Regions from separate parts of the Streptomyces sp. NPDC006208 genome, predicted to be linked through region 2. Evidence: riboswitches for the same ligand, from Rfam matches in the RefSeq annotation. Region 2 holds a riboswitch; each other region holds the start of a gene.

Region 1 (10,061 bases), on a different contig from region 2:
GGATGTCGAGACGGCCGTCGGCGAAGGCGTCGACCACCGCGGTGCGCGTGTCGGGCCGTTCGAGTACGGGCTCCACGATCTCCGCCACCTCGGTGAGGATCCCGTCCAGTTCCTCGGCGGCCGCCTCCTCGTCGGGCGCGACGAAGCCCAGCAGCGGGGAGTTGGCGCGCTGCGCGAGCCGGATGCCCGCGGCGTTCGCGGCCGCGTCCGGGATGCCGTACGCCTCCTGATACGTCTTGGTGAGCAGCTTGGAGGCGCCGCCGAGCCGGGCGGCCAGCGCCCCGTACAGGATCAGGTCCTCGGCATTGCCCCGCTCCTTGGGGAAGACGCCCATGAACTCGTGCAGCACGGCGTGCACTTCGATCCCGGACGGCAGATAGCGGCGCGCCAGCAGGGGGATCGCCCGCAGCGCGGCTACGTCCTGGGCGAGATGCCCGCCCTGGGGGTACGCCACCGAGATGCACCGCACCCCGGCGCGGGCCGCGAGATGCGCCTCCAGCACGCTGACGGCGAGACTGACCGAGGGCGGCACCAGCACCGCGGTGAGCGTGCCGAACAGCTCCCGGTCCACGGTGACCCCGAGCTCCGCCAGCTCGCCGCAGCGCCGGTCCACCGCGTCCCACGCGGCCAGCGAATCGGCGAGCGGCACGTCCTTGGAGTAGGGCAGGTTGTACGAGATCCCGCCGCCTTCGAAGGACGTGATGCCGGACGCCACGGCGACCTCGAACATCAGCCGGGCGTCCGGGGAGCCGTGCCGGATCTGCAGCGGGGCGGCAACGGCCTCGTTGAGCTCCCGGCCGCGCTGCCAGCCGTGCGCCACCAGCGGGTAGCCGTTGAGTTCGCGTGGGCTGAGATGGGCGAGCCTGAGGGCCCGCTCGAACCGTCCGAGCCGGGTGTGGGAGTCGATGGTGACCGTGAGCAGATCGGGGGCGCCCTGTGCGGCCAGCTCCAGGAGCAGCTCGCGCATCGCGTCGTGTGCGCCGACCCCGCAGCGCGGCTGCACGGCCACCCGGCCCGACGCCCGGGCCCGGGCCAGCACATCGGCCGCCGACGGTTTGCCCAGCGAACGGATGTAGCCGACCGACTCCGCGAGCGACGGCAGCGGGGCCCCCTCCGTCATGATGCGGCGGCGCGCGACCGGGCAGCGGCCCCGGCGGCGCGCTCGTCACGCAACTGGTCCAGGACTGCGGGCAGTTCGGAGGGGTCCTCGAGGATCCGGTCCACCCCGAGGGCGTAGAGCCGGTCGAGTGCGGCAGCCTCCTTGTGGCTGCCGACCGACAGGTTGCCGCCGAGTACGACGGGGCACGCGATGGCGCCGGACTCCCTGGCCGCGGGCAGGTCCCGCAGGTCCTCCAGGGCATGGCCGTTGAGGCTTCCGATGATCACCGCCTCGGCCTCGGGGTGCTGCGCGCAGGCGGCGGCGAACTCGCTCACCGGGGTGCACGTCCCCAGGTTGATCACCTCGAAGCCGAGGCTGCGCAGGGCATGGGCGATGAGATGGTTGGCCACGGCATGTGCGTCGCTGGCCGCGACACCGAGGATGACGGACCGTGGGCGGTGGTCCGGCCCGTACTGATCGAGGTCGTGCTGGCGCAACGGCTGCTCCGTCATGTGATCCGTCCTGATGGCTGGTGCCGGGCGGGCTGCTGCCGGGCCCTTCAGTCGTCGAACGCGGCGAAGAGTTCCCGCTTGCTCACCGAGGCGATGCGCCCGGCGTCGTACTCCTCGGGGTCCGCGGCGGCGATCGAGTCGAAGACCCGGTTGATGGCGGGGACGAGTCCCCAGACGTGCTCGTAGCCGGGCCAGCCGCGGTGCCCCGAGTCGAGATCACGCTGCCGGGCGAAGAGGTAGTCGTACCACTCCCGGCTGGAGGGATAACGGTGGTGGTAGTCGTGCACGACGGTGTCACCGGTGAGCACCAGATAGCGGGCGGGCGCGTGCACGAACAGCATCCGCGCGACCCAGCGGCACCAGGCCCCGGCACCCTGCCCCGTCGGGGCGGCCTCGCCGATGAAGATGGCGTTGGTCAGGCTCGCGAAGTACGCACGGCCACGGCGCACTTCCGTCCCGGCGGGCGGGAAGGTGTGCTTCACGCAGAGCCGGAGGGTGTTGCTCATCTGGAACAGCGGGATCAGCGGTACGCACCACACCACGAGGAACGCCGGCCAGGTGCCGGTCACCAGGGTGAGGGCGGCCGATCCGCCGTACAGCACGGTGGCGGTGGCCTTTTCGGCCACCGCCGAGGCGCTCCAGAACGACCGCGCCCGCGCGAGCGCGAACTGGAGGTGGAACAGCGGCGAGAACAGCTTGCCCAGCACCCGCCGCCACATCGCCTCCCGCGTCATGCCCGGTCGCAGGCCGAGGCTGATCAGGAAGGCCTGCACGGTCGGGTCGCGGAGCGTCATGTGGTGCGCTGCATGGTGGTCGGCCACGTGCTCACGGCTGTAGCGCTCGAAATTCTGGATCACCAGGATCGAGGAGACCGCGCGGCCGATGGCGATGTCGGTCGTGCGGCGGCGGTACATGTTGCGGTGCGAACACTGGTGAAAGATCATCATGCGCAGATTGCGCATGCCGTGCAGGGTGACGGCCCACCCGGCCGGCAAGGCGAGCAGCCACCAACCCCCGAGAATCCAGGCGCCGGTGGACAGCGCACTGCCGGTCACCATGGCGGCCGTGGCGGCGATCAGGTGGTAACCGGCAGTCCAGCCCGGCGAGTTCTGGCCCTCGATCGGTTTTCCGGTGAACAATGTCAGCCGATGCTGCAGAAATCCCGGAAGGACGCGCATCGTTTCCCGGGGATCCATTCCGTGATGGTTCTGATCACTTCGCGCCGGCCGCAGCGACTCCGCCGCCATCCCGCCCCTCTCGCTGTTTCCGTCGCACGGCCCGGGCCGGAACCTGCCCGGGCCGATGGCTCAATTACGCCGAAACCTGGGGTGTTTCAGTCCCAGCCCGTGTCCTCGCCCTTTGCGCCGCCAACCGGAACGGAGGCGTCCCATCCGGTGTCGCTGAGAACGCCTCCGGAAACCGGATGAGACGCATCCCATTTACCGTCATGACCTGCGGACTTGGCGGCTAAGACCGTTCCGGCACCGCCTGCGATCAGCGCACTCGTGAATGCCGCGACCACGGCACGGTGAATACGACGTGGCATGTGTTTCTCCCCCTCAATCACACCGCGCCGGCAGCGCGGTGAATTGCTATTGACTCAATACTGCCAGCTGCAGACGGGCAGTTCCGGGGAATGCGGTGTCCGCAAAGGGACAGGCCAGAAGTGGACTTGGACAGAACGGGCCCTGACGGTCGCCGGGCAGGCCCGGGCAGGGGCCGTTGCCGGTTGCTCCGAGTGGAGGTTTCCATGGGGGCGATGACTGACGGTCGCGGGGCCGGCCAGGGCAGGGCACCTTGGTGGTTGCCCGGCGCGACGGTCCCGGGGCCGGTCAAGGCAGGGGCCGTTGGTGGTTCCTGGGAGTGGGGGATTCCATGGGGGCGATGACGGACTGCCCCCGGACCGGCCAGGGCAGGGCACCTTGGTGGTTGCCCGGCGCGACGGTCCCGGGGCGTCAAGCTCGTGGAAGGGTGTCGGGGCAGCACAATGCCCGGGGCTCCGCCGAACCCCGGGCATCGCAGAGCTTTTCGGTCAGTAGGGACCGTTCACGTTGTCGATCGAACCGTACTTGTCGGCGGCGTAGTTGCACGCGGCCGTGATGTTGGCGACGGGGTCGAAGGGGTCCATCGCGGTGCCCGGGACGTGGTAGGCGGCGAAGGTCGGGTCGATGACCTGCAGGAGTCCCTTGGAGGGCGTTCCGGCCGCGGCGTTGGAGTCCCAGTTGTTCATGGCCTGCGGGTTGCCGGAGGACTCGCGCATGACGTTGCGGTGGATGCCCTCGTAGGTGCCCGGGATGCCCTGCCGGCCCATGATGTCCAGCGACTCCCTGATCCAGCCGTCGAGGTCGTTGGTGTACACGGGGGCGGCCTGCGGAGCCGACTCCGGCGCGGACTGCTCGGCAGCGCCGCTCTCGGCGGCCGGTGCGCTGGAGCGCTCGGAACGGTCGGCACGGTCGGACGAGGAAGGCCGCTTCTCGGCGGGGGCCGGCGCCTCCGCCTTTGCCTCGGGCTTTGCCTTGGCCTTTGCCTTCGCGCCGACCGTCAGCTTGAGGCCGGGGTGAATGAGCGAGGGGTTCTCGCCGACGGCCTCGCGGTTGTCCTTGTACAGCTGCTTCCAGCCACCGCTCAGCGAATGCTTGCCCGCGATCTTGTAAAGGGAGTCGCCGGGCACCACGGAATAGGTGACGGGCCTGATCTTCTCCGCGGCCACCTTCGTGGCGACGGCGACGGTCGGCGCCACGGCCTTTTCGGCGGCCACGGCCGTCGTCGGCTGCGCCGCGCCGGCGGAGGTCGCTCCCAGCATCGGGAGAGCGAGCGCGGCGCCGCCGGTACCCGCGGCGACGAAACCCCGAGTGAGGGAGCTGGACTTGGGACGGCGGTGCTTACCCTTTGCAGGCATGACGAATTCCTCTCCGTCGCCTGCGAGGTGAGCTGTCGGGTTCGGGCTGGAGATGCCCGGTCGCACTGGGAGTGCGACTTCACCCCGAGCCGTTCCGGATGCCGGATCGGCGCTTACCTGGGTCCCCCGCTCCTGCCTACGTCCGTGAGTGGGTGCGGTTCCGGGCGGCGGCAGGATTCGGCGGTCCACCCGGATTGAGGTGACCGTAGGCGAGGCCATCCGGATGGAACAAGCCCGAAATTCACACCACAAACCACCCTATGAATACGACCATGGAAATTTCGTGATCAATTCCCCGCCCGACAGCTCAACTGGCCGTCCACAGAAGGGAACTGGGCCAAGCGGGAAAACTGACCATATTTGCACTCGTGACCGATATCACTCGCAATGAAAGGAACAACCCGCGCCATGACGGCACATCAGAAAGCGACAAGCAGCGCAACTTATCGCTATAGAGACACCGAGGCTAAATTCGGACTATTCACCCCACATGCGACATTCTCCTGCCCGATCGGGAACAGTGCAGGTCAGAGACGCTGGGGTGCGCCGGGGAGTCCGCTCAGGGTGCGATGTTGTGGTTCAGGCGGAAGAGGTTGCCGGGGTCGTAGCGCCGCTTGAGTGCCACCAGGCGGTCGTAGTTCTGCCGGTAGTTGGTCCGCACCCGGTCCTGGTCGTCCTGGTCCATGAAGTTCACATAGCCGCCGGCCATGGAGTACGGCCGGAGGGCGGCGGCGTAGTCGCGGGCCCAGCCGATGGCGGCGTCGCAGTCGGCGCGCGTCAGCAGGGTCGGGCTGAGAGCCGTCGAGAAGCCGGCGTCCCGGTAGGCGAAGGCGGTCTCCGCGGGGCCCACCCGGTGGCAGGCACCGTCGATGGGGAAGATCACCGTCGTGCTCTGGATCGTAGGGGCGGTGGCGCCGTACTCGACATGCGCGTCGAGCGCCCCGTCGGGCAGATCGTGACTGAAGGTGCCCTTCCAGTAGTGGAAGAGGCCCGCCGGCAGCAGCTCGTCGAAGAGAGTGTTGATCACCGGATACGGCATCCGCCCGAGGTGCTGCCCCACGACGGGTCCGAGACCGGCGAGCCGTGCGCGGATGCGCTCGTCCTGGTCCTGTGGGCCGCTCCAGCAGGTCACGACCGCGCACAGGGGCCGCCCGTGCCACCGCTCGGGCAGGAAGGGCAGCGCCGGCCCGAGTCCCACGACGAGCAGCGCGCCGAGCTCGTCCCCGGAGTCCGCGATCAGCTCCCGGTACCCCCGCATCACGTCGGCGTCCAGGGGATAGAACGTCGGCCCGCCGAGGATGTCGGCCACAGGATGCAGCCGGTACTCGAACGATGCGACGACCCCGAAGTTGCCGCCTCCGCCCCGCAGCGCCCACAGCAGGTCCGCCTCGTGCTCCGGCGTACAGGTCAGGAATGATCCATCGGCCGTGACCACATCCGCCGAGAGCACATTGTCGCAGGCCAGACCGCATCTCCGGGCCAGATGACCCATGCCGCCCCCGGTGGTCAGACCGCCGATTCCGGTGCTGGAGACGACACCGCCCGTGGTCGCCAGGCCGAAGGCGTGCGTGGCGTGGTTGAGATCCGCCCAGGTACAGCCGCCCTCGGCCCGAGCGGTGCGCGCCCCGGGATCGACCCGGATGCCGCGCATGCCCCCGAGATCGAGCACCACGCCGTCGTCGCAGGTGCCGTACCCGGCGACACTGTGGCTGCCGCCACGCACCGCCAGCCGCAGATCCCGCTCGCGGGCGAAGTCGACGGCGGCGACGATGTCGGCCGTGTCGGCGGCCCGGACGATGATCGCCGGCCGCTTGTCGTGCACCGCGTTGTAGACCTTGCGGGCCTGCTCGTAGCCCGCGTCGCCGGGCCGGAGCAGATCGCCGTGCACGGCTTCCCGCAGCTGCTGCACCTGTGTGTCGTCGAGTGCCGGTGTGAAGGTGGTCATGGCCGCCACCGCCTTTCCCTCAGCACCGTTGTAGGCCCGGGGCCGGGTACCGCTCATCGCTGTTACAGCCCATTGCCCCGCGGCACGCATGGGCAGAACCGCCCATGCGCTCACGCCAGGCCGTGGGTGTACGCGTAGGCGGTGGCGGCCGCCCTGGAGGGCACGTCGAGCTTCGCGAAGATGTTGTTCAGATGGCGGGCGACGGTGTGCTCGCTGATCACCAGCTCGGAGGCGATGGACCGGTTGGTCCGGCCGGCTGCCACCAGACGCAGCACCTCGGCCTCACGCTCGGTGAGCTCGCCCGGCAGACGGTGATGCACGTCACTGAGCAGGGCGGCGGCCCTTCGCGCGTCCGGGGCCGCGCCGAGGCGTTCGAAGACCGCCCGCGCCGCCTGAAGCTCCAGCCGCGCCCCTTCGGCGTCCCCGGCGGCCCGGTCCGCGGCGGCGAGTGTCATCCGTACCTGCGCGGCCTCGTACGGCACACCCAGCTCCAGCCAGAGCGCCAGCGCCCGGTGCAGCAGAGGCAGGGCGCGCTCCGGCTCCTTCTCCGCGAAGGCGACCGCACCGCGGGCCGCCGCGGCCGTCGCGTGCAGCACCGTGGTCTCGGACTCGCACCGCTGCTGCCACTCGCGTGCGATCGACTCCAGCTCCTCAGCCGCCGTCCGGGCCTGGTCGAGCTCTCCGAGCGCGAGCGAGACCTCGACCTGCGCGGCGAGCAGCCGGCAGCGGCCGACCCGTGCGCCGCCGTCCCCGTCCGCCACCGCGAGCCGGAGCGCGGCGGCGGCGGACTCCGCCTTGCCCTGAGCCAGGCGCAGCAGGGCAAGGCCGGGCTGCGGGTCGCGGCCGAGCTCGTGGGCCCGCGCGTACGAGGCCTCGGCCGCGGCCAGGTCGCCGCGCCGCCGCTGGATGCCGGCGGTCAGATAGATCGCCTCCGCGGCGACCCGGGCCTCGTAGGGCAGCAGCTCGGGGACGCTCAGCGCGGCTGCGGTCTCGGCCCGGGGCCAGTCACCACAGAGCTCGAGCACCTCGCACTGGTGGACGCGGCACAGACCCCGGTAGTTGTTCTCCGCCGGCATCGAGGCGCACCAGCCCATGGCGGCGTCGGTCCACTCGACGGCCCGTTCCAGGTCGGCGCAGGCCATGCACTGCTGGAGGCCGAGGCAGTAGAGCCAGCCGGTGAAGAGCGAGCTGAGCTCCCCCGCCATGGCCGAGCACATGGCGTCGTCGAGGAGGGCGAGCCCGGCGGCCACCCGGCCCTCGGCCAGCAGCACGCTCGCCTGTGCCTGGCTGCTCATCGCGACGAGATCCGCGCTGCCGCAGCGCCGTGCGATGCCGGCCATCCGGCCGGCACAGCTCATGGCCTCTTCGAACGCACCGCGCCGCTGTGCCTCCTCCGCCTCGACCCAGGCGAGATAGCACTGCTCCACGCATTCGGGCTCGTCCGCGAGGTGCCGCCGAGCCCGCCCGAGCCACCCGGCGGCTGCCGCCGTCCGCCCGGCCAGCTGGTACTCGTAGTGGAGCATCCACGCGGTGAATCCGGCCTGCCGGTCGGCGCCCGCCGCCACATAGCCGGAGTAGGCCCTGGTCCGGGCCTCGACCGATTCCTCGACCCTGCTGTTCCACCAGGCCGCGTCCGCCAGCACGGCGAGATCGTCGGGGCCGAGGTGATCGGCGTCCACGTCGCGCAGGAGTGCGTACGCCTCCGCCCACGCCTCCCGGCCGGCGGCTGCCCGGGCCTGGTCGATCGCCCGTTCGTCGCCGCTGCTTCGATCAGCCATCGCGACTTCCTTCACGCACTCCTGATCAGCACCGACCCGTTACCAGGATAGGAGCGGGCGGCGTGATCGCTCGTGCGGAAAGGGCTCGTCGCGCCGACCCTCGGGTGCGAAGGCGCGCTGCGGACGGCTGCGACGCCGTGCGTACAGTGGCGTTCGGCGGTCTCTGTCGTGAGGGCCGCACGGGAGACGGGGAGACTCTGGATGACCGACATCGCCACGGCCGACTGGTGGGAGCTGCTGCCTGCCGGTATCCGCGAACAGGTCGACGGGTACGTCCTCCAGGACGCCCGCATGCAGGCCATCCGCATCGTCTACGAGACCGGCCGCGCCCACGGTCTGGGGCTCAACGACGCCCAACTCGTCGTCCACGACCGATATCTCCACCACGGCGACAGGATCGCCCGCACCCCCGACTGCCCTCTCGACCTGGAGTCCTTGGCCGCCCGTGCTGCCGGCGCCCCCGGCCGCGTCGTGGCGATCGAGGCCGTCTGGGACGGCGACACGGTCCACGACTGGTTCGTGGACCTGCTGGCCGTCACCGCCGACCCCGCCGGCGAGCACCGGCTGGCCACCATCTACCGGGGCGCGGCCGTGCGGCACCTCGGAGACGAGGATCCCGGCATGCTGCACCCGTCTGCGGCAGCCGCCGACAGGGCCGGCAGAGCCCTGGCCGCCCGTCTCTCGGTCCCCTTCCACTTCGCCAGCCCGGACACCCCTGACGAGCAGGCCCCCCGTTGGCGGCCTTGAGCTCCGATCATGAGCGGCCCCACCGAGAAGGGCGGCTGACAGTGCCGGGATTGTGCGGACGGACCTGCCGCTGACGACGGAGGCAGGTCAGAGAAAGTGCCCGCTGGCGAGGTAGGGCGCCGGAACAGGCATGCCGCGGACGGCGATATAGCCTTCCTGGCCGATGTCGAGACGTGCGGCCAGGCCAACGTCGATCGCCCACTCGTTGGGGGTGGTGATGCAGTTGACCAAGGTTGTTCCCTGTGACGAGGCCAGGGCTTCCCACAACAGTTTCTGCGCGGTCTCCGGGTGCGCGGCGGCCAGCAGTGACGCTCGTCCCCGGTCGTCGAGGTAGGCATATCCCGGCCTTGCTCTGTCCCGGCACACCACCAGCCGCAGGGTGTCGAGCATGTAGCCGTGGTCCGGGCCGTGGCCCGCAACACGCAGGTCCTGGTCCAGCCGGTCCATCCACTCGAAGTCGTCGGCCCGGCCCTCCCGGAGGCCACCGATGACGGGGAGCGTGGACCGGTCCACGGTGCCGACCATCCGCATCTGCGGGTGGAGCGAGAAGTCCGCCATCCGATACCGACGTGTGGCACCGGGATGAACGCTGGACGAGAAGATGCCGGGACGCCCGCCGGCGTGGACGAGGGCGGCGTCCAGCAATCGCCTGCCGATGCCCTGTCCTTGACAACCGGGCAGCACTCCGTAGGTGGCGAGGAACCACAGACGTCCGCGGTTCTGCGAGATGGCGAACCCCACCGCTCTGCCGGCGCCTGCATCCTCGTCAACCGCGACCCAGCACCCTCCTGGGTCAATGCTCAGGAAGAAGCGCATCCGGTCGATCCACTGCTTCGAGGCGGCCGCCGACCGCGGCTCGGCCTCCGGATCGCTGACCCGTCTGGTGCTTTGCTCCGCCTCGAAGAACGTCACTGCCGAAGCCCGCTCCGCCGAAGGGAGATCGTCCTCTCGCATCGGCCTGACCTGCACAGAGTCCATCACTTCAGCGTAAGGATCAGCCAGTCCATGACGCATGCGATTTTCCGGCTGCGAGTATCTGCTCGATCAGCTGACTCGTTGTGCAGCACATGCTCAGCGGGGT
Region 2 (10,061 bases):
GACACCGCGGCCGAGTTCCAGGGCACGGAGCTCCAGGCCACGGAGTTCGAAAGCAGCGACTTCACGGACACCGACTTCCGAACGGACGCCGACCCCCAGGGCGACACGGACCAGGAAGCGGACACCGACCCGGCAGCCTCGTACGACTACGACTACGACCATGAGTACGCGTACGAAGCCGCTGCCGAGACCGCAGAAGAGTCCGCCGCCGAGCCGGAGGACGAGCTCGACGTCGAGGACGAACACGACGCCCTCACCCGGACCATGGCCGCCGGCGTTCCCTCGGCGTCCGTCACGCCCCGCCCGGTCCGCCGCTCCGGCGGCAGCCGTGGCCGGCGCCGTACGCCCGCCAAGCGCTCCGCCCTGCTGACCGTCGCCGTGCCTTCCGCCTGCGTGATGGGCGTCGCCGGGATCGCCGCCGCGTCGGTCAGCGACATCGGCGGCGACACCAAGGACGACAGCACCGCCAACCTGGCGGCCGCCGACCCGTCGTCCGTCAAGCAGATCGCCGCCAACAGCAAGATGGACACGCAGCTCGCCGCGCTCAGCGCCGATGCCCGCGACTTCGGTGACCGTGCCTCGCGCACCCAGGAACGACTCGATCTCAAGGCGCGCCAGGCGGCGGAGAAGAAGAAGCGCGCTGATGAGGCGGCACGACGAGAGGCCCTGCGCCCCAAGTTCGTCGTTCCGGTCAAGCAGGACGGCCTCAGCGCGTACTACGGCCAGTCCGGCGTCAACTGGATGTCCGTGCACACGGGTATCGACTTCCCCGTCCAGTACGGCACCGAGGTCATGGCCGCCACCGACGGCACCGTGCGCACCCAGTGGAACAGCGCCTACGGCAACATGGCGATCGTGACCGCCGCCGACGGCACCGAGACCTGGTACTGCCACCTCAGCACCACCAAGATCCGCTCCGGCACGGTCAAGGCCGGTGACGTGATCGCCTATTCGGGCAATTCGGGCAACTCCACCGGCCCGCACCTGCACTTCGAGGTCCGGCCGGGCGGCGGCTCGGCGATAGACCCGCTGCAGTGGCTGCGTTCGCACGGCCTGAACCCGACGTAACAGCCTGAACCCGACGTAATAGAACCCGGGCCTGCAAAAACCCGTCCCGGCGAGCCGTCCCCGAAACCCGGCGGGGCTGCCGCGGAGGACAGCCCCGGCCTCTCAGAGTTCAGAGCTTCTCGACCGGCGCGTACCGCAGCAGGAGCCGCTTCGGCTTGGTGTCCCCGAAGTCGATCGTCGCCTGTGCGTCCGCACCCGACCCCATCACCGCCACGACGGTCCCCAGACCGAACTGGTCGTGCGTGACGCGGTCGCCCACCGACAGCGAGATCACCGGCTTGTCGGTCGTACGCCGCGTGGCGAAACCGGAGGCACCCCCGCGCGAGCGAGCGGACGAGAGCGACGACGCGATGCCCGACGTGGGCCCGGCGGGTGCGGCCATCGGCCCTGTGCGCTTCCAGTCCAGGTGCCGGCCGGGGATCTCCTCGAGGAAGCGTGACGGCGGGTTGTACGAGGGCTGGCCCCAGGCGCTCCGCATCGTCGAGCGCGTCAGGTACAGGCGCTCGCGGGCACGCGTGATGCCGACGTACGCCAGCCGGCGCTCCTCCTCCAGCTCCTTGGTCTGGCCCAGCGCCCGCATGTGCGGGAAGACGCCGTCCTCCATGCCGGTGAGGAACACGACGGGGAACTCGAGGCCCTTGGCGGTGTGCAGCGTCATCAGCGTGATGACCCCCGTGCCTTCCTCGTCCTCGTCCGGGATCTGGTCGGAGTCGGCGACGAGTGCCACCTGCTCCAGGAACTCGGCGAGGGTGCCGGTGCCCTCCTCCTCGCCGCGCGCCTGCTCGAACTCGAGAGCCACGGCGGCCAGTTCCTGGAGGTTCTCGATACGGGTCTCGTCCTGGGGGTCCGTCGAGGCCTGCAGCTCGGCGAGATAGCCGGTGCGCTCCAGGACGGCCTCGAGGACGGTGGCGGGTCCTGCGCCGGACTCGACGACCGTACGCAGTTCCTCCATCAGCACGTTGAACCGTTTGACGGCGTTGGCGGAACGGGCCGCCATGCCGTACGCCTCGTCCACGCGGCGCAGGGCCTGCGGGAAGGTGATCTTCTCGCGCAGCGCCAGCGCGTCGATCATCGCCTCGGCGCGCTCGCCGATGCCGCGCTTGGGCACGTTGAGGATGCGGCGCAGCGGGACGTTGTCCTCCGGGTTGGCCAGGACGCGCAGATACGCGAGTACGTCCCTGACCTCCTTGCGCTCGTAGAAGCGCACTCCGCCGACGACCTTGTACGGCAGTCCGACGCGGATGAAGATCTCCTCGAAGACACGGGACTGGGCGTTCGTCCGGTAGAAGACGGCGACGTCGCCGGCCTTCGCCTCCGCGTTGTCGGTCAGCCGGTCGATCTCGTCGGCGACGAACTGGGCCTCGTCGTGCTCGGTGTCCGCGACATAGCCGGTGATCTGCGCACCGGCCCCGGCGTTGGTCCACAGATTCTTCGGACGGCGGCTCTCGTTGCGCTCGATGACCGCGTTGGCGGCCGAGAGGATCGTCTGGGTGGAGCGGTAGTTCTGCTCCAGCAGGATCGTCGTCGCCTCCGGGTAGTCCTCCTCGAACTGGAGGATGTTGCGGATGGTGGCCCCACGGAAGGCGTAGATCGACTGGTCGGCGTCACCGACGACGCACAGCTCGGCAGGCCCCAGGTCCTCGTATCCCGTGCCCACCAGCTCGCGCACGAGTGTGTACTGAGCGTGGTTGGTGTCCTGGTACTCGTCCACCAGGACGTGCCGGAACCGTCGCCGGTAGTGCTCGGCCACGTCCGGGAACGCCTGCAGCAGGTGGACGGTGGTCATGATGATGTCGTCGAAGTCGAGGGCGTTGGCCTCGCGCAACCGCGACTGGTACATGCGGTACGCCTCGGCCAGCGTCTTCTCGAAACCTCCCCCAGAGCCTCCGGCCTGGGAGGTACCCCCAGCCGCGCGGTCCGCGAAGGTCTCCTCGTCGATCAGCTCGTTCTTCAGGTTCGAGATCTGGGCGCTGAAGGACTTCGGCGGAAACTTCTTCGGGTCGAGGTCCAGGTCCCGGCAGACGAGGGCCATCAGCCGCTTCGAATCGGCCGCGTCGTAGATCGAGAACGACGAGGTGAAACCCAGCTTCTTGGACTCGCGGCGCAGGATACGGACGCATGCGCTGTGGAACGTGGAGACCCACATCGCGTTCGCCCGCGGCCCGACGAGCTGCTCGACACGCTCCTTCATCTCACCGGCGGCCTTGTTGGTGAAGGTGATCGCCAGTATCTGGCCGGGGTGCACATGGCGGGTCGCGAGCAGGTGGGCGATCCGGTGGGTGAGCACCCGGGTCTTGCCGGATCCTGCTCCGGCGACGATGAGCAGCGGCGACCCGGTGTGCGCGACGGCGGCGCGCTGCTGTTCGTTCAGCCCTTCGAGGAGGGCTGCCGGGTCCAGGACGGGGCGCGGAGCTCCGTCGCGGTAGTACCCGTCCCTGGCCGGGGGCACGTCGAAAGCGCCCTCGAAGAGATCGTCCGGAACCTGCTCCGGAGCCGACTCCTCTGGGGGCGGCGGGTGCTCCTCCGCGTGGGGCTGGAGGTCTGCCAGGAAGCTGTCGTCAAAGAGGCTGCTCATCGCTCTACGAGTCTAGGCCGCCCCACCGACAGACGTGGACGCCGCCCGAAACCCCGCACTCCCGGGAGCGGGAAGTGGTACGGCGGCGGGCTCGGAACCGGGTCCCGGCCCGATGTCCGCACCCGCGCGCAGCGCGCTGACCTGTAGGCCAGGACCGGCTCCGGACATGACGGAGTCCCGGTTACCCCCGGTACCCCTCACCCATGCCTGAGGCAAGGTCACGAAAATGTATCGGACAAATCGAACATCAACCTTCCCAGCAGCCGCACGAGTTGGCTAGCGTGCTCGTCCAGACGGCCCGTACCCCCCTGGCGACCCACGTCACATCGGGCGGTCTGCGCCGAATCCTGGCCTTCCGCAAGGAAGTTCGGAACCGGGGACCCACTATGCACAACTGGGGTGAATCGGACCCGTCTCGAACTGGTCCGTAGGGCATCTTCCGTTCGCCCGAACCCGACAGCTAACCCGGTAGGCGGTCCACGGAAGAAGGAGATGTCGGCCTTGGCGTCGCATCGCAAGCCCCGCAGCCGTACGGCGAAACCCTCGACCGCCGTCGGGTTCACCACGGCCGCCCTCGCCGGTGTCACCCTGCTGTCCTCGCAGAGCGCAGGCGCCGCGCCCGCCGAGCCGAAGCCCTCCATCGAGGAGGTGCAGAAGAAGGTCGACGACCTGTACCGGCAGGCCGGCACGGAGACGCAGAGGTACAACAAGGCCAAGGAGGCCACGGAGGGGAAGCGCCGCGAGGTCGGCAAGCTTCTCGACGAGGCCGCCCAGCGCACCGAGAAGCTGAACGAGTCCCGCCGGGCGCTGGGCAACTACGCCGCGGCGCAGTACCGCACGGGCGCGGTCACCCCGACCGCCGCCCTGCTGTTCGCCGACAGTCCCCAGGCGTACTTCGACCAGAGTCAGCTGATGGACCGGATGACGGACCAGCAGCGCGAGACGATCAGCGAGTACGAGACCGAGCGGGCAGCCGCCGCCGAGCAGCGGTCCGAGGCGACGAAGAGCCTCGAGTCCCTCACCGAGTCGCAGCAGGCGCTGCGCGAGAGCAAGCGGACCGTGCAGACCAAGCTCGCCGAGGCGCGCGAACTGCTGTCGAAGCTGACGGCGCAGGAGAAGGCCCGGCTCGCGGAGATCGAGCGCCAGAAGGAGGAGGAGGCGCGCCGCAAGGCCGAGGCGAAGGCCAAGGCGGAGGCGGAGGCCCGAGCCCAGGCGGAGGCCGAGCGCCGGCAGCAGGAGCAGCAGAACGACACGAGCCCGGGGACGGGTACCGGCACCGGCACCGGCACGGGCACATCGCCCGACAGCGGCTATGCCGCCAAGGCCGACAAGGTGCTCGCCTTCGCCCGCGCCCAGATCGGCAAGCCGTACGTCTGGGGCGCGACCGGCCCCAGCTCCTACGACTGCTCCGGCCTGACCCAGGCGGCGTGGAAGGCCGCCGGCGTCGAGCTGCCGCGTACCACCTGGGACCAGGTGAAGGTCGGCCAGCGGGTCGCGACGAGCGACCTGGTCCCCGGAGACCTGGTCTTCTTCTACGACGACATCAGCCACGTCGGCATCTACATCGGCGGCGGCAAGATGATCCACGCCCCCAAGCCGGGCGCGAACGTCCGCGAGGAGTCCATCTACTACATGCCGATCTACGGCAGCGTCCGCCCGGCCTGACCGGGGCGAAGCGCAAAACAGCGCCCGGGCGGCCGAGCCGCCCGGGCGCTGCGCTGTCCTCGGGGACGTCTCACGTCCACAGGGTCGCGATGAAGATGTTCGCCACGGTCAGGCCGCCGACCGCGCCGAACACCGCCTTGTCGACCTTCTCCTCGTCGCGCTTGACGTAGACCAGTGCCAGGATCACCACCAGGACCGCGAGCTTGATGCCGATCTTGAGGTTGTTCACCGGCTGGTCGTCCGCCTGGTTCAGGCCCACCAGCGCCACGCCCGTGATCAGCATCGTCAGGGCACCGTGCAGCATCGCCGGGGTGAAGCGCGCCGTGCCCGCGCCCATCGCCTTCATCTGGGTCAGGAAGCCGCCCAGCAAGGAGGCGATGCCGATGATGTGCAGGGCGACGAAGACATTGATGAGTACGTCCATGAGGCGGAGCCTAGCCCTGCCCCTACCACTGCCCTCCTGTAAGGGGAGCCTCATTCGGAGCATCGGTCAGGCCGGCGCGGGAATGTGGGCCCGGGCGAGGAACCCGCATACAGAAAGCGGTCCGAGCTGTCCACCTTCGTTCACTTTCGGTCCTTGGTCCGCTGTCCCGTGACCGCCGGGCTTAGCGTCCTTCGTCAGGTGGCCGACTCCCCAACGCCGTTGAGCAGCCGGACGGTTCGGCCGCCACCGCCGAGATGTCCGGCGGCGGGCCGCTTCCCCTGTGCGGCGCGCCGCCGGACCCGCAGGGAACGGAAGGACGTGGACGCCCCCGTGGCAGCGCACCGGAAACCCAGGCAGCAACCGTTCGGCGGCCAGGCCGCTCGTACGGCCGCCACTCTCGCGCTCGCCGGCGCCGCGACGGCCACCGCCTTCGAAGGGACCGGGCACGCCGAACCCCGGCTCACCCCCGCACAGATCAAGGCCCGGGTCGACAGGCTCTACCAGGAGGCCGAGGTGGCCACCGAGAAGTACAACGGGGCCCGGGAGGAGACCGCGAGCGCCCGCAGGTCGCTCGGCAGGCTGCGCGACGAGGCCGCCCGCAGGACCGAGCGGCTCAACGCCTCCCGCAACGCCCTCGGTTCCTTCGCGACCGCCCAGTACCGCTCGGGCAGCCTCGATCCCGGGCTGCAGCTCGCGCTCACCTCGGACCCCGACGACTACCTGGAACGGGCGGCGCTGGCCGAGCGGACAGGGGATCGGCAGGCGACCGCTGTCGGCGGCGTCCAGCGGGAGCTGATGGAGCTTGCCCGGCTCAGGGCGCAGGCGGGCGAGCGGATGGACCAGCTCGAGGCCCGCCGGCGCGAGCTGGCCGAGCACAAGTCGACCGTCCGGGCCAAGCTCGCGGCCGCCGAGCGGCTGCTGGCCGAACTCACCGAGGAGCAGCGCGCCGCCTACGAGTCCGGCGGACCGGTTGCGGGGCCCGGCAGCGCTGCCACCCGTGCGGACCGCTCGGCGGCGCCCCGGGCAGGCCTCCAGGCCCCCAACAGCCGTGCCGCGCAGGCCATCGCGTTCGCCTACGGAGCCCTCGGCAAGCCCTATGTCTGGGGCGCGACCGGCCCCAACGCCTTCGACTGCTCCGGACTCGTCCAGGCCGCGTGGCGCTCGGCCGGGGTGTCGCTGCCCCGCACCACGTACACCCAGATCAACGCCGGCCGGCGCGTCGCACGCTCTCAACTTGCCCCGGGTGACCTGGTGTTCTTCTACTCGGGGATCTCACATGTCGGCCTGTACATCGGCGGCGGCCAGATGATCCACGCCCCGCGCCCCGGGGCACCGGTCCGTGTCGCGCCGATCGACGAGATGCCCTTCGCGGGCGCCACGCGGGTCTCCTGACATCCGCTGCGTGGGTCCGGGCATCCCGGACGACCGGGACCCGGCGCAGCGCGGCCGGCTCATCGGCCGGCCGCCCGACGGCTGCCGACGATCACACCAGCCGTCGGGCAGTCGCCCATCGCGTCAGCTCATGCCTGTTCGACAGCTGGAGTTTGCGCAGCACCGCGGAGACATGCGACTCGACCGTCTTGACCGAGATGAACAGCTGCTTCGCGATCTCCTTGTACGCATAGCCCCGCGCGATCAGCCGCAGCACCTCGCGCTCTCGCTGGGTCAGCCGGTCCAGGTCCTCGTCCACCGGCGGCGCGTCCGTGGAGGCGAACGCGTCGAGCACGAAGCCCGCGAGCCGCGGGGAGAAGACCGCGTCCCCCTCCTGCACCCGGAAGATCGAGTCGACGAGGTCCGTGCCGGTGATGGTCTTGGTGACATAGCCCCGGGCCCCGCCCCGGATCACCCCGATGACATCCTCGGCGGCGTCCGACACGGACAGCGCGAGGAAGCGCACCGGGTCCTCTGCCGCCGCCATCAGCGAGGCGCAGCGGCGCAGCACCTCCACCCCGCCACCGCCCGGCAGATGCACGTCCAGCAGGACGACTTCGGGACGGGTCGCGGTGATCACAGTGACCGCCTGGTCCACGTCGGCGGCCTCGCCGACGACCTCGACGCCGGTGGTCTCGGTCCTGCCGATCTCGGCCTGCACCCCCGTGCGGAACATCCGGTGATCGTCGACGAGCACGACCCGCACGCGACGCTCGACGCCCTCGCCGGCCCCGGCTTCAGCAGCCTCGGTCATTGGTCCGCCCTCTCCATCTCGAGCTCCACTTCCGTGCCCCCGCCCGGCACGGAACGCAGCCGCGCCGTCCCGCCGTTGCGCTGCATCCGGCCGATGATCGATTCTCTGACGCCCATACGGTCCTCGGGCACCGCATCCAGGTCAAATCCCGGCCCCCTGTCCCGGACGGACACGAACACCGTACGACCCTCGACCTCCGCGTAGACCTGTACCGCGCCTCCCTCGCCACCGTACTTGGCGGCATTCACCATCGCCTCGCGTGCGGCCTGCATCTGTGCCCCCAGTTTGTCGTCGAGCGGGCAGTCGCCGACGACCACGACCTCCAGTGGCACGCCGTGCTTGTCCTCGACCTCGGCGGCGGCCTTCTTGACCGCGTCGGCGAGGGTGTCGGGCTCCTCGTCCTCGTCCTTGCCGGTGCCCTCGGGGTTGTACAGCCAGTTGCGCAGCTCGCGCTCCTGGGCGCGGGCGAGGCGGCGCACCTCGCCCGCGTCGTCCGCGTTCCGCTGGATCAGGGTGAGGGTGTGCAGGACGGAGTCATGGACATGGGCGGCGACCTCGGCACGCTCCTGGGCCCGGATGCGCATGGTCCGCTCCTCGGAGAGGTCCTGGGTCATCCGCACCAGCCAGGGTCCGGCAAGCAGGGCGACACCGGCGATCACGGCGATCGACGCGGTCAGTACGTTGCCCAGCTGGGCCGCGGAGCCGCGCACCACCATGAAGACCGTGAGGCCCATGCCGACCAGGGCGACACCTGCGAGCGCCCTGACCAGTTGAAGCAGCCGCCGCCGGCGGCCGACCGCCGTCCAGCGCGCGCGGCGTGCGTTGTCCGCCTGCCGCCACACCAGCACCACACCGGCACCGATGAGCAGGGTCGGCCCCAGATAGCGGTTGGCGCTGCCGCCGGTGTCTACGTTGCCCGCGAAGATCACCGCGCCGATCAGCAGCAGGACCAGGGCGAACATCTGTCCCTTGTCGGGCTTGCGGAGTCTGCGGCGGCCGTCGGGCATGGTCTCGAAGACCGAGCGCGATTCGGCGGCGCGGCCGCCCACGCCGAGCGGCACGACGATCCAGAACACCGCGTACAGCAGGGCGCCGAGGCCGTCGGCCATGAACAGGCCGAGGAATATCAGGCGCACCCAGACGACAGGCAGTCCCAGATGCCCTGCCAGACCGCGGGCGACGCCACCGAGCATCCGGCCGTCCGCGCTGCGGTACAGCTTGCGCAGCGGCTGCTCCTCCGGCGCGGAGGCGCGGGAAGGGCCGGCGGGTCGGGGCGTGGCGACTGGCATGCCCCGATCGTCACATGCAAGGACGGGCCGCGGTATCAGGGTCGTCCCCTAAAACCACCCCCGAGACCGCCCCTGACTGCCGGGGCCGATATCAGGGATCGGCCAGGGTCGAGCCGGGTGCCGTCACGCCATCCGGCCCGTCACCATGGACGTATGACTTCGCCGACCACCCCGCCCGGGGAACCGCACGCCGGCGGGCAGCCACCGCCGCCGGCCACCGGGCCGGGCGCCGCCGTGCCGACCGAGGTGCTTCAGCTGCGCCGCTCGCCCCGTCACAAGGTGGTGGCCGGTGTCTGCGGCGGGCTCGGGCGGTACTGCGACATAGACCCGGTGATATTCCGGATCGTCATCGGGGTGCTGTCGGTGACCGGTGGCGTCGGCCTGATCTTCTACGGTTTCGCCTGGCTGCTGATCCCGTTCGAGGACGAGGAGGAGAACGCGTTCCGGCGGCTGCTGTCCGGCCGGGTCGACGGCGCGTCCCTCACCGCCGTACTGCTCGCCCTGATCGGCTGCGGCGGCTTCCTGACCATGGTGAGCAACGAGGGGATGCTCGCTTTCGCCGCGCTGCTGTCGCTCGCGGTCCTGGGCGCTGCCGTCTGGTCCAAGCGCCGCCGGCTCGCCACGCCTGACGGAGCACTGCTGGACCCGGCGACGGCGCACACGGTCGCCGAGGCCCCGCCCGAGACGAAGGCACCGCCCGCGCCCGACAGTCCGTCGTGGTGGCGGGACCCGATCGTCAAGGACGGCACGACCGGGTTGATACCGACCGGGTATCTGTGGGGGCCCGAGGGCGCCGTGGAGGAGGCCGCGCTGGCGCGTTCGCACCGTGACGAGGCGGCCGCCCACGCCATTTCG
Region 3 (10,061 bases), on a different contig from region 2:
ACGCGGTCCCGGCGCTGGCCCGCGAGGGCTACAGCTGGGCGCAGCTGCGTCCCCGGGATCTCGCCGGCACGCTCGTCTGGCCCGGCTCGTGGCGCATCGCGCGCCGCCACTGGCGCTACGGCGCGGGCGAGCTGCACCGCTCCTTGTCCAAGCGGGCCTTCACCGAGGCGGTGCGCCGGCTGCTGCCCCCTGTGACGGAGTCCGATCTGCGGCCGGCCCCGTCGGGGGTGCGGGCCCAGGCAGTGCTGCGGGACGGGACGCTGGCGGACGACTTCCTGATCCGCGAGGCACCACGCACGGTCCATGTGCTGAACGCGCCGTCGCCTGCGGCGACGGCTTCCCTGCCGATCGGCCGCGAGGTGGCCCGCCGGGCCCTGACCGCGCTGGCGGCGGACCGTCCGGCCCGGGCGGCACGGTAGAGGCGGGGCGACAGAGGCGGGGCGACAGGGCAGGATCCGGGCGGGCGAGCCGGGCAGGCCCCAGCCCCAGCGCCTCTGCCCCGGACGCACGGACCCGAGCCGTACCGGAGGGCTCGTAGAATCGACGGCACTGTGTCTGAGCTTCGAAACCCCACCCCCGACGCCCACCGGCCGCCCTTCATACGTGCCAAGGGCGAGCCCCGTTTCCCCGGCGGGCCCGCAGCCGATCCCGCCGGTTCGCACCACGAGCGCCGTATCCGCAGCTTCCAGCCGCGGCGGAGCCGGGTGACCACGGGACAGGGCGATGCGCTGCAGCGGCTGTGGCCGGTGTGGGGCCTCGACATCGACGGGCACGGTGTGCTCGATCTCGAGGAGATGTTCGGCGGGCTGCCCGTCGTCCTGGAGATCGGGTTCGGGATGGGCGAAGCCACCGCGCAGATGGCCGCCGACGACCCGGAGACCGGGATTCTCGCCGCCGACGTCCACACCCCGGGCCAGGGCAACCTCCTCGGTCTCGCGGAGCGGAACGGGCTGTCCAACATCCGGGTGGCCAACGGTGACGCGATCATCCTCCTGCGCGAGATGCTCCCGCCCCGCTCGCTCGACGGCCTGCGGGTCTACTTCCCGGATCCCTGGCCCAAGAAGCGGCACCACAAGCGCCGGCTGATCCAGCCCGAGTTCCTCACCCTCGCCGCCCAGCGACTCAGGCCCGGCGCGCTGCTGCACTGCGCGACCGACTGGGAGCCGTACGCGGAACAGATGCTCGAGGTCCTCTCGGCGCACCCGGAGTTCGAGAACACCCAGGAGGACGGCGGCTACGCCCCGCGGCCGGCCTTCCGCCCGCTGACCCGCTTCGAGGGACAGGGGCTCGACAAGGGGCACAAGGTCCACGACCTGCTGTTCCGCCGCGTACTGCCCACCGGTTGACCCTCTGCTGCCACGGCCTGTGGCAAACACCATCGCCAGGTGTCGGTGGCCCTCGTTAGGGTCGACGGATGTCCCAGCCGTCCGCGCAGCACGCGCCGCCGCCGCCGAACACCCCGACGGGGCCGTCGCATCCGGCAGTGCCCGCCTGCGAACAGCGGCAGATGGACCATCTGCTCACCGCCGTGCCGCAGCGCGGGCGTCCGCGCTACCGGCCGCGCGCGGCCCGCGTGTGGCGGAGCAAGGCGGTCCGCGCGGGTGTGCTGATCACGCTGCTGGCCCTGTGCGGACTGGTGATCCTCGCGCTGGTACGGGAACAGACCGGCACCCACGGGTTCCTGGTCGGGCTCGGACTCGCCACCCTGCCCGTCCCGCTGCTCATGACGGCCTTCCGCTGGCTGGACCGGGTCGAACCGGGCCCCTGGCGCAATCTCCTCTTCGCGTTCTCGTGGGGCGCCTGCGCCGCCGCGCTGATCGCGATCATCGCCAACACCTTCGCGACCCGCTGGATCGCCACGGCCACCGCCGATCCGGCATCGGCGGACACGCTCGGCGCGACCGTGATCGCGCCGGTCGTCGAGGAGAGCGCCAAAGCCGCCGCGATCCTGCTGATCTTCCTCTTCCGCCGCCGTGACTTCACAGGGATCGTCGACGGCGTGGTGGTGGCCGGCTTCACCGCGACCGGTTTCGCCTTCACCGAGAACATCCTCTATCTCGGGAACGCCTTCGGCGAGGACCAGGAGATCGGCACCTCGGGACTGGCGTCCGTGACCGCCGCGACCTTCTTCGTACGCATCGTGCTGTCGCCGTTCGCGCACCCCCTCTTCACGGTGCTGACCGGCATCGGCTTCGGGATGGCCGCGCTCGCCGCCCGGCGCCGCCGGATCCGCCGCATCGCGCTGCCGCTGCTGGGTCTCGTCCTCGCGATGGGCGTGCACGCCCTGTGGAACGGCTCCGTCTCGCTGTTCGGCCCGTGGGGCTTCTACGCGGTGTACGGGGCGTTCATGGTGCCCGCGTTCGGGCTGCTGACCTGGCTGACGATATGGACCAGGCAGCGCGAGCTGCGCACGATATCCCTGCAGTTGCCCGCGTACGCCGCGGCCGGCTGGCTGCTGCCCGCCGAGCCGCCCGCACTGTCGTCCATGCGGGCGCGCACGATGGCCCGCGACTTCGCCCGGCGGACCTACGGCCCGGCCGCGGGGCATGCTGTCTCGGAGTACGAGGCGTTCGCGACCTCGCTCGCGTTTCTGCGCCACCGGGCCCACCGCGGCGCGATGGGCCCGGACTTCGCGGAGCGCGAGCAGGAGCTGCTCCACCATCTGTGGCAGCGCAGGGAGGTGGCCGGTCCCTCGCTCAGCTATGCGGCGCAGGCCACCGGACGGGTGCGGGTGCCACCTCCGTACCGCAACTACGGCGGGCCCAACCCCTACCGGATCTGACGAAGGGCGGGACCGGCAGCCCGGAGGTCGGGGGACACCGCGACCGCCGGGGTACGCGGTGCCCGCCACCGGTGCGCGGGCAGCCGGAAGCCGCCCGGCCCCGTACTCACCACGGGGGTGAGGGGGCGGGCGATCCGGACGGAAAAGCGGTGAATCGGCCGGTGTGGGGACCGTCAGACGGTGAGGCCCTTGTCCCGCAGCCACGCCATCGGGTCGAGACCCGAGCCGCCCGCGGTGTGCACCTCGAGGTGCAGGTGAGGCCCGGTGACATTGCCGGTCGCGCCGACGCGGCCGATCGTCTCGCCGGTGGTCACCTTCTGGCCCGCGGTGGCGGTCATCGAGGAGAGGTGGGCGTACCAGACCTCGGTGCCGTCCTCGAGCTCGAGGACGATGCGGTAGCCGTACGAACCGGACCAGCCGGCCGATGTGACGGTGCCGCCGTGCACCGCCTTGACCGGCGTGCCCGTCGGGGCCGCGAAGTCCAGGCCGGTGTGCTGGCCGGAGGACCACATGGAGCCGGACTCGCCGTAGGTGGAGGTGATCGTGTACGAGGAGGTGGGCAGCGAGTAGCTCGCGGCGAGCTTGGCGAGGCGCTCGGCCTCCGCCTTGGCCGCGGCGGCCTCCTCGGCCTTGCGCTTCTCCTCCGCGGCCTTGGCCTCTGCCGCGGTCTGCTGCTTCTCGGCCAGGGCAGCCGCCTGCTCGGCGGCGGCCTTCTCGGCTGCGGCCTTCGCCTCGGCGTCCACCTCGGCCTGCTGCTGCTCGGCCTGCTGCAGGATCCGGGCGCGCAGCGCCTCGCCCGCGTCGGCCGTCCGCTGGGAGCCCGCCGCGTCGCCGTCGGCGACGGCGGTCGTCACGCCGCCGAGCGTCGTGGTGTTGTCGTTCCCCGAGTCCGAGTCGTCGGACATGAGGGAGCCGACGCCCGGCAGGGACTTGGCGTCGGGGAGTTTGTCCGTGATCGCGTCGGGAAGCGATATCGAGACCGCCGGCTTGTCCTGCGCGGTGGCCATGCCACCCGCGCCGACTGCGGCGATCACACCGACGCCGAGCACCGTGGAGCTACGGGCGAGACCGCCGCGCTGCTTGACGACCCGGTGCCGGCCGCGCACCGGACGGACGGAGTCCGCGGTGGGGTTCCATTCCTCCCACTCCCGCTCCCCGGCATCGTCACCGAAGGGACTCGTTACGAAGGGGGCCTCGGGGGCAGGCATGTTGGACGCCACGAAGGCGCACTCCTTTCCTTCCTTCTCGCCTACCGGGTTAGCTGACGGGTTCGGAGCAGGAAGGTCTCCTACAGGCACTTCGGCCGCGTACAGCACGGCAAAAGACGCCCGATTCACCCCAATTGGTGGTTCCCCGGTTCCCTTGCGGGATTCGGCGCGTGCGCACGGTGCCGTCTCTTGCGACGGTTGTGACGACCGCGCTGCGTTATCGAACGTTAATAGACACGGGGGCCGGATTCCAAGCTGTTCCGACTGATCATTAACGGCTTTGGCCAGGACTTATCTGGACACAACCGTCCGGAATCGGGCGACTTGATCGCCACTCAGGACACTCCCTGTTCTGACGGTTCGTCAAATGTTATGCGGAGTGGTGTCCTTCGATCACACAGCGTGGCGCCGGGGTCGCTACTCCTCCTCTGCGGCCGTCACGGGCACCCTCGCGCCCGGCTCCGGCCGTCTCTCCGCGGGCCGGGCGACCGCCAGCAGCGCCATGTCGTCGTTCGCCCCACCGCCGGTGTGCCGTCGTACGTCGGCGACCACCGCGTCGAGCAGTTCCTCGGGCCCGGCGAACAGCCGGCCGCGCAGCCGCGCCCGGGGGTCGTAGAACACCCCGTCGGCATCGCGCGCCTCGGACAGCCCGTCGGTGTAGAACAGCAGCGTGGACCCGGCGGGCACCCGATACTCCTCCGCCCGGTCCGGCCACCTCCCCAAGTCCCCCATTCCCAGGGGAAGCGACGCCTCGGACGGCACCAGGCTGTCCACCTTCCCGTCGCCGTGCAGCACCAGCGGATCCGGATGGCCGCGGTTCACCAGCCGCACCAGGCCGCCCTCGCGCGGGATCTCACCCAGTACGGCTGTGGTGAAGCTCTCGACGGCGTCCAGGCCCTCCCGCAGGGGGGTCTCGCGTGCCAGTGCCCGCTCCAGCCGCAGGGCCACGCCCTCCAGCGAGCCCTCCTGCTCGGCCGCCTCGCCGAAGGCCCCGACGATGACGGCCACGACCGCCACCGCGCCCATCCCCTTGCCGCGTACGTCCCCGACGATCAGCCGCACACCGTGCGGCGTCTCCTGCACGGCGAACAGATCGCCGCCGATGAACGCGTCCGCCTGGGCGGCCTCGTACCGAGCAGCCACCTGCAGTCCGCCGATCCGCCCCGCCGGTTCCGGCAGCACGGCCCGCTGCGCCGCCTCCGCGATCCCCCGCGCGGAGGCGAGCCGCTCGCCACTGCGCCGGACGACCGTGTTGATCAGCAGGGCGAGCGCCGAGACGGTGACCACGGTGCTCACCTCGGTGTACGACGTGATCTCCCCGATGGACTGGTTGTAGAAGTGCAGGCCGGTCACACCCATGACCGCCGCGATCCCGGTCAGCAATGTCATGAACCAGCTGAAGAGCGGTGCGGCGATCAGCGGAGCCGCCGCGAACATCGGGACCGCGGTGAACTGGGGCGGAGTCAGCAGATCGAAGACCACCCCACCGACGATCATCAGCGGGGGCAGCACTCGGACGAGGCTCTGAGCGCTCCAGATCCTGCCCTGCTCTCGCCCCAATGCCGTTCTCCTGCCCGGTCCTCCTCCGGGCGCGGACGGTACCGCGCCCCCTCAAGGCTCCCGGCTGCCGGGCCGAACAGCGACCCGCCGTCCTCCGACCGGGCGAAGGGGCCGGCTCTCCGGCACACGACAAAGGCCCGGTTCCCGATCTTTTCGATCGGGAACCGGGCCACTGCCTGCTAGTAGCGGGGACAGGATTTGAACCTGCGACCTCTGGGTTATGAGCCCAGCGAGCTACCGAGCTGCTCCACCCCGCGTCGGTGAACACAACCTTACGCCATCCGGAGCACGGTCCCGACCAATTTTCCGGCCGACGGCCATATTCCCCGTTTTTCCTGTCACATCGCCCCTGCCCTCGTCCGTCAGTTCTTTGAGGCTTCCGCCCGGGCGGAAGCCTCATCCGCGGCTGCCGAGGACCGGTGAGCCGGCCGCTGCAGGAGCACGGGATCCCAATAGAACCAAACCGAACATAGTTCTTGACTAGGGAGAAATAAGGAGGAAAATTCTGCATACACCGGACAACCGGATGGAGCCGCACCCGCCTCCTGGAGACGTCCAGAAGCCTGCGTGACCCTAGTCTCGGCTCTGGCCAGGCCCCCGGCAGATCCTGTCGGCGACAAGAGTCCTCAGCGACGACTGAGACTCGCGGAACCGATGAGGACCGCCGGGGACTGTCGTGTCCGGGTTCAGGTCTGCGCCTTCTCCTTCTGCTGACCGAGCCACAGGTCGGGACCGAAGACCTCGTAGTGGATCGCCCGCGCGGGTACACCCCGCAGCAGCAGATCGCGGCGCACCGCGCGCATGAACGGCAGCGGGCCGCACAGGTAGGCGGTCAGCCCCTCGGGCAGATCCAGCACTCCGACGTCCGCCTGCCCGGTCGCGGCCTCACCGGCCGGATCACCGGCCTCCTCGTACCAAAGGTGCAGCTTCGCGTTCGGGTGCGCCTCGACGAGCCGGCACAACTCGTCACGGTGCGCGTGCTCGGCGGGGCTCCGGTCGGCATGGACCACGACCACAGAGCGCGTCGATCCGACGGCGGTCAGGTGATCGAGCACGGACAGCATCGGTGTGCTGCCGATGCCGGCGGAGACCAGCAGCAGCGGACCGTCGCCCTCGCGCAGCACGAGGTCGCCGAACGGGACGGACACGGTCAACTCATCGCCCACCCTTGCGTGTTCGTGGAGCCACGACGAAACCTCGCCCTCGGGACCGCGCGCACCCCGCACGCGCTTGACGGTGATGCGCCACTGCGGGCAACCGGGCGCCGCGGAGAGGCTGTACTGGCGGATCTGCCGTGCGCCGTCGGGGAGTTGCACCTGGACGCTGACGTACTGCCCCGGCCGGAAGGGCGCGACGGGGTGTCCGTCGGTGCGCCGCAGACGGAAGGAGACCACTTCGGGGGTCTCCTCGTGCCGTTCGACGATCTCCATCTGCCGCCAGACGTCGCCTTCGGCGGTCCCGGCCTCCTGGTAGAGGCGGGCTTCGGCGGCGATCAGCGCATTGGCCATCAGCCAGTAGACCTCGTCCCAGGCGGCGGCGACCCCGGGGGTGACGGCGTCACCGAGCACGTCGGCGATCGCGGCGAAGAGATGCTGGTGGACCAGCTTGTACTGGTCGGAGGTGACACCGAGCGAGGCGTGCTTGTTGGCGATGCGGGCGAGCATCGCGTCCGGCCGTTCACCGGGGTGCTCCAGCAGCATGCCGGCGAAGGCGGCGACGGAACCGGCCAGGGCCTGCCGCTGCTCCCCGTTGGCCTGGTTGCCGCGGTTGAACAGGTCCCGCAGCAGCTCGGGCCGGTCCTCGAAGAGCTTCCGGTAGAAGAGCTCGGCGATGTCGCCGATGGCGGCACCGACGGCAGGCAGGGTGGCGCGGACGATCGGCACGGACTGCTCGGAGAGCACAGCGACTCCTAATTGGTATTTAATCTTCGTATTTTTGGCCGCGGCCGACCCCGGAACGAGGACGGATTTCACTCGATGCGGCGCCCGGTCAGACCCACCAGCACCGGCCCGGTCGGCGAGGCCACCAGGTCGGCCACGGTCAGTGGATCGAGGGTGGCGTAGAAGGCCTCCTGCGCGTCGCGCAGCGCCCGCCGCAGCCGGCACGCCCCGCGCAGCGGGCAGGGCGTGTCACCCTCGCAGGTGACAACCTCCCCCTCCCCCTCGAGCTCCCGGACCAGCCGGCCGACCGAGGTCTCACGCCCCGGTCCGGTCAGCGCAAGCCCACCGCCGCGCCCCCGCCGCGCCTCGACGACCCCGAGGTGCTGCAGCCGGGCGATGGCCTTGGCCATGTGCGCGTAGGGCACGTTCATGGCCTCCGCCACCTCGCGGGTGGTCAGCGACCCGCCGTGCTCGGCAACGGCGAGACGCATCACGGCGCGGAGGCCCAGATCGGTGAACTTGGTCAGTCGCACACCATGAAGCTATCAAATTGGCATTCAGCATGCGCATTAGGGGGTGGCCTGATGCAGGGCTCCGCCGTCGCGTCCGTGGTAGCACCTCGGAAGATCATGGTGGGGATCGTCAGGCCGAGGGGCCGGGCGGCCTTCAGCGGGTGTGCAGCCGGTCGCCGGGCCCCGGGAGGAGGGGTGGGTCATAGCCGTCGTCGTCCTTGGGGTCGCCTGCATGGAGGCCAGGGCGGAGCTGGTCGGGCAGGAGGAGGACGCGGGCCGTGTCGGACAGGTCCGGATCGGTGACGGGGCCGATCCAGGAGTCGCCGTCCTCCAGCCGCGAGTCGCCGGGCCTGTCGTCCACGGCGATGGTGCTGCACAGCAGCACGACGTCCGCCGAGTCCACCGCGCAGACCGCGAGTTCCACCGAAGTGACCGGCAGGGGCCGCGCCTTGGTCGTGCGGTAGGCGAAGTGCACCGCGTCTCCGCCCTCGGGAACCTGCGGGTGCGGTCGCACCTCCCACTCGGTGATCTTGGCGGTCAGGGGGTACGTCTCGTCGCCGCGCACCGCGGTGATCTCGACCGCCGCGGGACCGGGTTCGCTCTCCGCTTCGTCTCTCGTGCCGACGCAGCCGGCAAGGGCGGCAGCCGCACAAGCGGCCACCGCCGCCCGCGCCGCCGCATCGACACGGCATCGGGTCCGCCGCCTCATTCCGCTCCGTTCACCGTCCGCCGTCCGTCCGCCGTCGCCCGCTCCCGGGGGATCAGGACAGGGCCGACGGGTCAGGCCGCCGGCGGCCCCATGCCCGTCTCGGGGCCGGGGGCCGGCCCCGGTGCTCAACCGCTCGTTCCCACCTCGTTGTTCGGCGCCCCGTCACCGACCGGCGGCAGATCGCCGCGCTCGACCGGCTGCCCGTCGTCGCCCTGCCCGGGAGGAAGTACGGCGTCGAGTTCCGCGTCGTCGGCGGCGTGCGCGGCCTCGGCCGCCTTGCGCAGGGTGGCACGATCCACGCTCCCGGTGTCGGCGTTGACCCGCACCAGCCGCCCGTCCACCTCGGTCACGTACTCGTGTTCCGAGCCGCTCCTGCGGTACCACCTCTTGCCGTCCTCCACGCACTCGACGGCGCCGCCGGTCGCAGCGCTGCCGACACCGAGCGGGGCCTTCGGGCAGCTTGCCGCGTCCATGGAGCCCCGATCGACACCCAGGCGTATCTGCACACCCGTGCCCTGCTCCACATACGTCGCCGAGAACCCGTCGGCGCCGAGGACGCCCACGGACTGCTTGGCCACCTCATAGCCCGACACCTCGGTGACGTAGACGTTCTCGATCGCCACTTGGGCGGCACGCGCACGTGCCTCCAGCTCGGACCGGTCCGCTCCAGAGCCGGCGGATCCGCTACCAGAGGTTCCCGATGCGGCGGTTCCCGTCCCGGCGGCTTCCGTTCCGGCGGTTTCCGTTCCGCAGGCGACCAGGGCAAGGGCAAGGGGTGCCACGGCCGTCACGGGCAACAGGAGGCGCGGCAGGCGCGCGAGAGACTTCATGCGGTCATGGTGCCGCACAGGTGTTCCCCGTTCCGGGAAGGGATGTCCCGTTCGTTGTCCTCGAACGACACCGTGACCGGCCGAGCAATCGGCCGGATCGGCCCCGAGAACAAGGTCAGCCCCAGGCCGGAACGGATCTGACCTGGGGCTGAGCGGTAGGCCGTGTGGGACTCGAACCCACAACCAACGGATTAAAAGTCCGCTGCTCTGCCAATTGAGCTAACGGCCCTCGACACAACACCCCTGAGCATAGCCGGAGAGATCCCCGGAGCCGATCGGGTATCCCTTCCCCGTCATGTCCCTGGGCCCGAAGCCCTCCCAAGTGGGCACCTTCGCGGTTCGTCCCGGCAGGTGAGAAGCGGCAGGGCCCGCACAACACCGAGGTGTCGTACGGGCCCTGCCGCTCAGTCAGCCACTGCCGGCGAACCGGTCAGCCGTTGCGCTTCCAGCGCGGCTTGTCGTCCCGGCGGCCGAACGAGCCGGAGCTCGAACCGGCGCCACCGCGGTGGTCGTCGCGGCGGCCGTACGGGCGGTCGCCGCCACCGGCGCGGAAGCCGGACGACGGGCGGTCGTCACGGCG

Evidence for each region. A riboswitch is a leader RNA that binds a small molecule or an ion and turns the genes downstream of it on or off. The one in region 2 is predicted to bind cyclic di-AMP.
Region 1: linked by a shared signal. The riboswitch ahead of ABZ208_RS12985 (transglycosylase SLT domain-containing protein) and the one ahead of ABZ208_RS08785 (NlpC/P60 family protein) in region 2 are both predicted to bind cyclic di-AMP.
Region 3: linked by a shared signal. The riboswitch ahead of ABZ208_RS05920 (M23 family metallopeptidase) and the one ahead of ABZ208_RS08785 (NlpC/P60 family protein) in region 2 are both predicted to bind cyclic di-AMP.

What each region holds. Positions count from the first base shown of each region.
Region 1 covers NZ_JBEXSW010000013.1:101,811-111,871, forward strand. Annotated here, with positions in the region: gene ABZ208_RS12970 (methylaspartate mutase) at 1-1,120, opposite strand, end outside; gene ABZ208_RS12975 (cobalamin-dependent protein) at 1,117-1,611, opposite strand; gene ABZ208_RS12980 (stearoyl-CoA 9-desaturase) at 1,659-2,750, opposite strand; gene ABZ208_RS12985 (transglycosylase SLT domain-containing protein) at 3,644-4,510, opposite strand; cyclic di-AMP (ydaO/yuaA leader) riboswitch at 4,515-4,675, opposite strand; gene ABZ208_RS12990 (FAD-binding oxidoreductase) at 5,070-6,455, opposite strand; gene ABZ208_RS12995 (helix-turn-helix transcriptional regulator) at 6,566-8,233, opposite strand; gene ABZ208_RS13000 (hypothetical protein) at 8,435-8,980, shown strand; gene ABZ208_RS13005 (GNAT family N-acetyltransferase) at 9,068-9,958, opposite strand; gene ABZ208_RS13010 (ATP-binding protein) at 10,052-10,061, opposite strand, start outside.
Region 2 covers NZ_JBEXSW010000008.1:157,070-167,130, reverse strand. Annotated here, with positions in the region: gene ABZ208_RS08795 (M23 family metallopeptidase) at 1-1,068, shown strand, start outside; gene pcrA (DNA helicase PcrA) at 1,178-3,643, opposite strand; cyclic di-AMP (ydaO/yuaA leader) riboswitch at 3,972-4,133, shown strand; gene ABZ208_RS08785 (NlpC/P60 family protein) at 4,136-5,308, shown strand; gene ABZ208_RS08780 (hypothetical protein) at 5,379-5,732, opposite strand; gene ABZ208_RS08775 (NlpC/P60 family protein) at 6,051-7,124, shown strand; gene ABZ208_RS08770 (response regulator transcription factor) at 7,216-7,917, opposite strand; gene ABZ208_RS08765 (PspC domain-containing protein) at 7,914-9,206, opposite strand; gene ABZ208_RS08760 (PspC domain-containing protein) at 9,360-10,061, shown strand, end outside.
Region 3 covers NZ_JBEXSW010000006.1:14,660-24,720, forward strand. Annotated here, with positions in the region: gene lhgO (L-2-hydroxyglutarate oxidase) at 1-419, shown strand, start outside; gene trmB (tRNA (guanosine(46)-N7)-methyltransferase TrmB) at 600-1,346, shown strand; gene ABZ208_RS05915 (PrsW family intramembrane metalloprotease) at 1,508-2,782, shown strand; gene ABZ208_RS05920 (M23 family metallopeptidase) at 2,956-4,002, opposite strand; cyclic di-AMP (ydaO/yuaA leader) riboswitch at 4,014-4,169, opposite strand; gene ABZ208_RS05925 (PP2C family protein-serine/threonine phosphatase) at 4,408-5,550, opposite strand; tRNA gene ABZ208_RS05930 (tRNA-Met) at 5,734-5,807, opposite strand; gene ABZ208_RS05935 (globin domain-containing protein) at 6,237-7,451, opposite strand; gene ABZ208_RS05940 (Rrf2 family transcriptional regulator) at 7,520-7,963, opposite strand; gene ABZ208_RS05945 (hypothetical protein) at 8,097-8,651, opposite strand; gene ABZ208_RS05950 (hypothetical protein) at 8,777-9,481, opposite strand; tRNA gene ABZ208_RS05955 (tRNA-Lys) at 9,638-9,710, opposite strand; gene ABZ208_RS05960 (DEAD/DEAH box helicase) at 9,912-10,061, opposite strand, start outside.